Regions from separate parts of the Stenotrophomonas sp. 05N37 genome, predicted to be linked through region 1. Evidence: riboswitches for the same ligand, from Rfam matches in the RefSeq annotation. Region 1 holds a riboswitch; the other holds the start of a gene.
The links. A riboswitch is a leader RNA that binds a small molecule or an ion and turns the genes downstream of it on or off. The one in region 1 is predicted to bind glycine.

Region 1 (4,182 bases):
CGCCGAGCGCGACCTCCAGCGAGAACTGCAGGGTGATCACCGAGGCGCCGCCCGAGCTGGTGGAGGACATCTGCTTCAGCCCGGGAATCTGCCCGAGCTGGCGCTCCAGCGGCGCGGTCACCGCGCTGGTGGTTACCCCCGGGCTGGCGCCGGGGTACAGCGTGGTGACCTGGATGATCGGGTAGTCCACCTGCGGCAGCGCCGCCACCGGCAGCAGCCGGTAGGCCATCACGCCGGACAGCAGCAGTGCCACCATCAGCAGCGTGGTGGCCACCGGGCGCTCGATGAAGACGCGCGACAGGTTCATGCGCCGGTCCGCGGCGGATCCTGGCTGACCACCTCCACCTTGGCGCCTTCGCGCAGGCCGTCGATGCCTTCCACCACCACCCGCTCGCCGGCCTTGAGGCCGTCGCGTACCGACACGCGCTCGCCATCGGCCGGGCCCAGCACCACGTTGCGCAGGTGCGAGGTGTTGTCCGGGGCAATCACGTACACATAGCTGCCCTTGCTGCCGAACTGCACGGCGGCATTGGGGATCACCACGGCATCGCTGCTGCTGACCTGCAGACGGATGTTGACGAACTGGTTGGGGAACAGCGCCTCGTCGGCGTTGGCGAACTGCGCGCGCAGCTTCAGCGTGCCGGTGGCGGTATCGATGCGGTTGTCCAGACTGGCGAGCACGCCGTCGCCCAGCGCCGTGCGCTCCTCGCGGTCCCAGGCTTCCACGGTCAGGTCGGGCGTGGCGCGCACGGCCGCCACCACGGCCGGCAGGTCCGGCTCGGGCACGGTGAACAGCACGCTGATCGGCGTGGTCTGGGTGATGGTGGCCAACGGTTCGCTGTCGCTGCTGCGCACCAGGTTGCCCACGTCCACGTTGCGCAGGCCCATGCGCCCGGCCACCGGCGCGGTGATGCGGGTGTACTGCAGCTGCAGGCGGGCTTCATCCACCGCGGCCTGGTCGGTCTGGCGCCGGCCCTGCAGCTGGCGCACCTTGCTCTGCTGGTCGCTCAGGTCCTGCGCGGAGACGAAGTGCTTGGCCTGCAGTTCGCTGTAACGGTTGAGCTGGGTCTGCGCGTTGTCCAGTTCGGCCAGGTTCTGCTGCTGGGTGCCCAGCGCACGCGCCAGCGCCACCTGGTACGGGCGCGGGTCGATCTCGGCAATCAGGTCGCCGGCCTTGACGTGTTCACCCTCGCGGAAGGACAGCCGCAGCAGCTCGCCATCCACGCGACTGCGCAGGCTCACCGTGTGCAACGGGGTGACCGTGCCCAGTGCCTTCAGGCGCACCACCAGGTCGTCGCGCACCACCGTGGCCACGCGCACCGGGGTGGCGTTGGCGGCAGGCGCGGGATCGGCGGCGGGGGCGGGCGACAGGGCCCGCCAGGCGATCACGGCGGCGGCCAGCACGGCCAGGACCAACAGCGGTTTCAACAGACGGCGGCGCGGCGGCGAAGCAGACATGGGCATCCTGCGCGCAAGCCCAACAGCCGGCGCGTCCATGGTGTACCGGCCCGTGGGGGCAGGTGAGGCGAAATGGGGGTTGTCTGGCGGGGCCGCTGGTCGAATGCCGCAGCGTGGCTGGATGCCGTCCCGGGAGGGGCGGGGGCGCCATGGTACCGCGAGAGGCCTGCCGCGTTCACATGACCTTGGTCATGGAAGAGTGCATTGAACGTGCCGTTCAATGCACCTCGTCGCGGTACACGAACTTCGGCATTTCCCACTTGAAGTGGATCGCCAGCAGGCGCAGCAGGAAGCCACCGCCCAGGCACCACAGCGTGGCCGCGTTGAGCGATACGCCCAGCTCCAGCAGGCCCAGGTACGCCGCACCGGTGAACAGCGTGATCACCGCATACAGTTCCTTCTGGAAGATCAGCGGCACCTCATTGCACAGCACATCGCGCAGCACGCCGCCGAAGGCGCCGGTCAACATGCCCGCGATCAGCACGATCGGCGCGGCGTGGCCGGCATCGCGCGCCACCGCACAGCCGATCAGGGTGAAACAGATCAGCCCCAGTCCATCCAATACCAGGAACGTGCGGCGGAAGTGGTGCATCCAGCGCGCCACCCAGGTGGCGATCAAGGCCGCGCAGATGGTGAACCCCAGGTACTCCGGGTGCTTCACCCAGCCCAGCGGGTAGTGGCCCAGCACGATGTCGCGCAGCGAGCCTCCGCCCAGTGCGGTGACGCAGGCGATGATGACCACGCCGAACAGGTCCATGCGTCGGCGCCCGGCGGAGAGCGCGCCGGTCATGGCTTCGGCGGAGATGGCGATGAGGTAGATCAGGGAGAGCAGCATGGGAAAGCATCCGGACGCGTCAGGCGGGGGACGGCAACACGCACCCGGCACACCAGCGCAGGGCACTGTCGTGGGGGTGGGGAAACCGTTGCCGCTCCCGCTGTCCTTTTGCCTGAGAGTTCAGTGGCCAAGGCCACGTGCCCCTTCGGCGGGTCATTGAAGACCTCTCTCCAGATCGGCGTACTGGATGCATGGTTGGTGGCGTATCGAACCACCGGCCTGAGCGATTATGGGAGCCTGCGCCTTCGGCGGGTGCCAGCGTGGCACCTCTCTCCTGCATCCGGGGCGGATTCTAGCAGCCAGCGGCCGCGCCCCGGTGGATAATCCCGGTATGCCCGCTGAACCCGCCCCCTGGTACGTCTACCTGCTGGAATGCCGCAATGGCAGCTACTACGCCGGCATCAGCAACGACGTGGACGCGCGCTTCCAGGCCCACCTGGCCGGCAAGGGGGCCCGGTACACGCGCGCCAACCCGCCGCTGAAGCTGCTGGCCATGCGCGCCTATCCGGACCGGGCGGCCGCCTCCCGGGCCGAATGGCAGCTCAAGCGCCAGCCACGCGCGCACAAACTGGCCTGGTTGCAGGCGGCAGACACCTCGTCCTGAGGGTGCGTCGGTACTGGTTGGGGGCTGCAAGGTAGGCCACAATCGGCCACCACGCGGAGGGAACCGGGATGTTCGATCTCCATCGCAGACGGCTTGCCTGGCTGCGCGCGGCCATGTCCCGCCCACCGGCCCTGCGCCGGTCGCCGGGCCGGGACGACGCGCCACCCGCAGCGACGGCGGCGTACTCGCCAGCGCTGCGCCACGGCGAGAGCGGCACCGCCGACGCATTCCGCGCCAGGCTCGCCGCCGATGCCGTGGAGCGCGCGCGCATTCGCCTCGATCCGACCCACGTGCCAGTCGAACTCCGGGGCATCATGCCGCTGGCCGAGTACTGGGGCATCTGCGACGACGCCATCCGCGAAGGGATGCAGGACGCGGAAAGCCAGGCGAGCAAGGAGGCGATGGCCGACGCGGTGAACCCGCACAACGCGACGATTACCGCCTGGCTGGACAGCCGGCCGGTGGGCGGGCTGATGAGCGACGAAGCCGCCGCCTTCACCTACCTGCAGCTGGGCCTGACCGAACTGGCGCTGTTCCGCGAGGAATGAGCTGCTCCACCTACCCGAGGGACACCCTGCGATGACCCCGCTTGCCCTGCTGCTCGCCGTTGCCGGCGCTACGAACCCTGCCGCCCCCGTCATCGATCCGGCTACGCGTGCCGCGATTGAAGCCACCTGCCTGGACTACGTGGACGGCCAGCTCGAGGGTGACCCGGCCCGCGTGGCGCGCTCGCTGCACCCGGACCTGGCCAAGCGCGCGATCCTCGGCGATACCCCGGATGAGCGCCTCGGCCTGCGCCGGATGTCGAAGGAGGAGCTGGTTGAACTCACCCGGCAGGGCGCGTTGAAAACCCCCAAGGTCCAGTGGAACCGCCGCTGCACGCTGCTCGACGTTACCGGCAACGCCGCCTCGGTGCGGCTGGAAACGCCGTGGTTCGTGGACTACTTCCACATGGGCCGGTTCGGCGAGCGCTGGGTCATCGTCAATGCGCTGTGGTACAGCAAGCCCAAGGCAACAGCCAAGTGACGACGACGCACCCCGCCACTGAGTGGGGGTATCGATTCGGGCCAAACGAGCTCGACGCCGTGCTGCAGACGCGGCCGGAGGTGCGCTACGACTACTTCGTCAAACGCGTGGCCGATGGGGAAGGAGTCTGGGGCCTGCGCAGTGCCGAGGGCTGGGACGACGCCCGCGCGGCGCCCCATGCAGCGGCACCGCAGCGCTAGCGGGGTGGTGTCGTGTCAGCTTCCACCTGTGGGGCCGGCGCTCGTGCGCGGCGGTCCTC
Region 2 (4,182 bases), on a different contig from region 1:
CTGGCGCTGAGCAGCGGCGAGACCACGCCGGCCACCACGGTGTTGATCATCAACTGGATGAACATCTGCATCGACGAGGCCAACCCGCGCTGGTGCGGGTACATGTCCAGCACCGCCAGCGCCAGGATCGGGAAGATCAGCGCCATGCCGACGCCGCCGAGGAAGATCGGCAGCACGGCCCACGGCAGCATGATCTGCGGCACCGAGAACACGTAGCCCAGGTTGAGCAGCGCCGACACCGCGCACAGGCCGAAGCCGATCGCGATCTGGCGCTGCGCGGTGAGGCGCCCGGCCATGCGACCGGACAGGAACGAGCCCATCGTCATGCCGCCAATGGTGGGAATGAACAGCCACGCAAAGCCGCCCTCGCCCAGCTTGAGGTGCTGCATCACGAACACCGGCGCCGAGGCGATGTACAGGAAGATGCCGGAGAAATTGAATGCACCGGCGGCGGCCAGGCGCAGCAGGCGCGGGTTGGAGCCCATCCGCACATAGCTGCGCAGCAGTTCGCGCATCGACAGCGGCGTGCGCGCCTCCACCGGGTGGGTTTCCGGCAGCCACTTGCCGGTGGCGAGCAGCAGGACCACGCCGAACAGCACCAGGAACCAGAAGATCAGCGGCCAGTCGCCGCCGCCGAGCAGGATCCAGCCGCCGATGATCGGCGCGATTGCCGGGGCGACGCCGAAGATCATCGACACCTGGCTCATCAGCCGCTGCGCGTCGGCCCCGTGGTACAGGTCGCGGATCACCGCGCGGCCGACGATCACCCCGACCCCCGCGGTGACGCCCTGCAGCGCGCGGAACACCAGCAGCGTGGTCATGTCGCGCGACAGCGCGCAGCCGATCGAGGCACCGATGAACAGCACCAGCCCACCGATGATCACCCGCCTGCGCCCAAACGCATCGGACAACGGGCCGTGGGCCAGGCTCATCAGGCCGTAGAACAGCAGGTACACGCTGATGGTCTGCTGCACCGCCACCTGGTCGACCTGCATGCGCTCGCCGAGCAGCAGGAAGGCCGGGAAAATGGTGTCGATGGAGAACGGACCGAACATCGCCAGGCCTGCGAGCAGCAGGGCCAGGCGGCGGGTCGAGGGCGAGGCGGGCGTCATGCGGTCTTCCGTCTGGGCCATGCGTGAACGCACGGCGGGCGCCAGCCCGGAACGGGCGGCGCCAGATGAATACGAGGATCCGGCCATGATAGGCCTTTGCCGGCCCCGGTACCATGCCGACAAGGCCATCGACGCAGCTCCGGCGGCCCTCATTCATGTGCCATAAGGCCGTTGCCGGCGGGGACGCTGGGCTATAATCGCCTGGCACCATGGTGGGAGAAGCGGACACCCGCTGCCGAAGGCGCAACGCCCGTAATCGCTCAGGCCCGATACCACCCGCAGCAAAACTCTGGAGAGACCGGCCACTGCCGGCGCCGAAGGGGCACGAAGCACGCAGATGCGCGCTTTTAAACTCTCAGGCAAAAGGACAGAGGGGCACCCAGGAAGACCGCAAGGTCCGGTGGTTCGCGCGCGTCTGCGAAGCACCTCGACCCGGCCGCCTTCCGAACGTGCGTGCCCACTCTCCGAGATGCCAGCCATGTCCCCGAATACCTCCGCCCAGCGTGCCCCTACCCTGCGCGAGCTTGAACACAGCCACGCGTTCGTCGAACGCCACATCGGCCCCAACGACGCCGAAATCGCGCAGATGCTCGACGTGGTCGGCCACGCCTCGCTGGACGCGCTGACCGATGCGATCGTCCCGGCCGGGATCAAGTCGCCGGCACCGCTGGACCTGCCCGAGTCGCTGACCGAAGTGCAGGCGCTGGCCAAGATCCGCGCCATCGCCGACAAGAACCAGGTGTTCCGCACCTTCATCGGCCAGGGCTACTACGGCACGCTCACCCCGAACGTCATCCTGCGCAACGTGCTGGAGAACCCGGCGTGGTACACCGCCTACACCCCGTACCAGGCCGAGATTTCGCAGGGCCGCATGGAAGCGCTGATCAACTTCCAGACCCTGTGCGCCGACCTGACCGGCATGGAGATCGCCAACGCCTCGCTGCTGGATGAAGCCACCGCCGCCGCCGAAGCGATGACCCTGGCCAAGCGCTCGGCCAAGAGCAAGTCCGACACCTTCTTCGTGCACGACGCCGTGCACCCGCAGACGCTGGAACTGCTGCGCACCCGCGCAGAACCGCTCGGCATCGTGCTGCGCGTGGGCACCCCGGCCGAGGCGATGGACGCCGAAGCCTACGGCGTGCTGCTGCAGTACCCGGACACCTTCGGCCATATCGGCGACTACAAGGCACTGGCCGATGCCGTGCACGCGCGTGGCGGCCTGGTGGCCGTGGCCACCGATCTGCTCGCGCTGACCCTGATCGCCGCGCCCGGCGAATGGGGCGCGGACATCGTGGTCGGCAACTCGCAGCGTTTCGGCGTGCCGTTCGGTTTCGGCGGCCCGCATGCCGCCTTCATGGCCTGCCGCGACGCCTACAAGCGCTCGATGCCGGGCCGCCTGATCGGCGTGTCGGTGGATGCGCAGGGCAATCCTGCCTACCGCCTCACCCTGCAGACGCGCGAGCAGCACATCCGTCGCGAGAAGGCCACCTCCAACATCTGCACCGCGCAGGTGCTGCTGGCGGTAATGGCCTCGATGTATGCCGTTTACCACGGCCCGGACGGCCTGACCCGCATCGCCCGCCGCACGCACCGCCTGGCCGCGATCCTGGCCGCGGCACTGCGCGGCGCCGGCGTCAACGTGGGTGAACACTTCTTCGACACCCTGCACGTCAAGGGCATCGACGCCAAGGCGATCCACGCCAAGGCCGCGGCCGCGCGCATCAACCTGCGCGCGATCGACAGCGACGCGGTCGGCATCAGCCTGGATGAAACGACCACCCGCGCCGACATCATCGCGCTGGGCGAGCTGTTCGGTGCCAGCGTCGATGTGGAGGCGCTCGATGCGGCCACCGCCGATGCACTGCCGGCCGGCCTGGTGCGCACCAGCGCCTTCCTGACCCACCCGGTGTTCAACACCCACCACAGCGAGCACGAACTGCTGCGTTACCTGCGTTCGCTGGCGGACAAGGACCTGGCGATGGATCGCACCATGATCCCGCTGGGCAGCTGCACCATGAAGCTCAACGCCACCGCCGAGATGATCCCGGTGACCTGGCCGGAGTTCGCCAACATCCACCCGCTGGCCCCGGCCGACCAGGCCACCGGCTACAAGGAACTGATCGACGGGCTGGAAGCGATGCTGGTGGAGTGCACCGGCTATGACGCGGTGAGCCTGCAGCCGAACTCCGGCGCGCAGGGCGAGTACGCCGGCCTGCTGGCGATCCGCGCCTACCACCGCTCGCGCGGCGAAGGCCACCGCGATGTCTGCCTGATTCCGGATTCGGCGCACGGCACCAACCCCGCCTCGGCGCAGATGTGCGGCATGAAGGTCGTGGTGACCAAGACCGATGCCAACGGCAACGTCGACCTGGATGACATCCGCGTCAATGCGGAGAAGTACAGCGACCGCCTGGCCGCGCTGATGATCACCTACCCGTCCACGCACGGCGTGTTCGAGGAAGAGGTGGTGGACATCTGCGAGATCGTGCACAAGCACGGCGGCCAGGTGTACACCGACGGCGCCAACATGAACGCCCTGGTCGGCGTGGCCAAGCCCGGCAAGTGGGGCTCGGACGTGTCGCACCTGAACCTGCACAAGACCTTCTGCATCCCGCACGGCGGCGGCGGCCCGGGCGTGGGCCCGTGTGCGGTCAAGTCGCACCTCGCCCCGTTCCTGCCCAAGGTGCTGGGCGGCGAAGGCGATGTCGGCATGGTCAGCGCGGCCAGCTTCGGCAGCGCCTCGATCCTGCCGATCAGCTGGATGTACATCACCCTGATGGGCACCGCCGGCCTGCGCAAGGCGACCCAGGTCGCGCTGCTCAACGCCAACTACATCGCCAAGCGCCTGGCCCCGCACTTCAAGACCCTGTACACCGGCCGCAACGGGCTGGTGGCGCACGAGTGCATCCTGGACGTGCGACCGCTGGAGAAGACCTCCGGCATCGGCGCCGAGGACGTGGCCAAGCGCCTGATCGATTTCGGCTTCCATGCCCCGACCCTGAGCTTCCCGGTCGCCGGCACGCTGATGGTGGAACCGACCGAGAGCGAATCGCTGCACGAGCTGGACCGC

Region 2: it holds a riboswitch for glycine, as region 1 does, so the genes downstream of both, gcvP (aminomethyl-transferring glycine dehydrogenase) here and AC1DGC_RS17485 (trimeric intracellular cation channel family protein) in region 1, are expected to answer to the same signal.

The regions. Positions count from the first base shown of each region.
Region 1 is NZ_JBFTNG010000008.1:5,023-9,204, forward strand. Features, by position in the region: gene AC1DGC_RS17475 (MdtB/MuxB family multidrug efflux RND transporter permease subunit) at 1-307, opposite strand, end outside; gene AC1DGC_RS17480 (MdtA/MuxA family multidrug efflux RND transporter periplasmic adaptor subunit) at 304-1,458, opposite strand; gene AC1DGC_RS17485 (trimeric intracellular cation channel family protein) at 1,676-2,293, opposite strand; glycine riboswitch at 2,386-2,477, opposite strand; glycine riboswitch at 2,486-2,580, opposite strand; gene AC1DGC_RS17490 (GIY-YIG nuclease family protein) at 2,625-2,897, shown strand; gene AC1DGC_RS17495 (hypothetical protein) at 2,966-3,445, shown strand; gene AC1DGC_RS17500 (nuclear transport factor 2 family protein) at 3,477-3,923, shown strand; gene AC1DGC_RS17505 (hypothetical protein) at 3,983-4,123, shown strand; gene AC1DGC_RS17510 (NAD(P)/FAD-dependent oxidoreductase) at 4,120-4,182, opposite strand, start outside.
Region 2 is NZ_JBFTNG010000001.1:705,956-710,137, forward strand. Features, by position in the region: gene AC1DGC_RS03220 (multidrug effflux MFS transporter) at 1-1,112, opposite strand, end outside; glycine riboswitch at 1,392-1,493, shown strand; gene gcvP (aminomethyl-transferring glycine dehydrogenase) at 1,582-4,182, shown strand, end outside.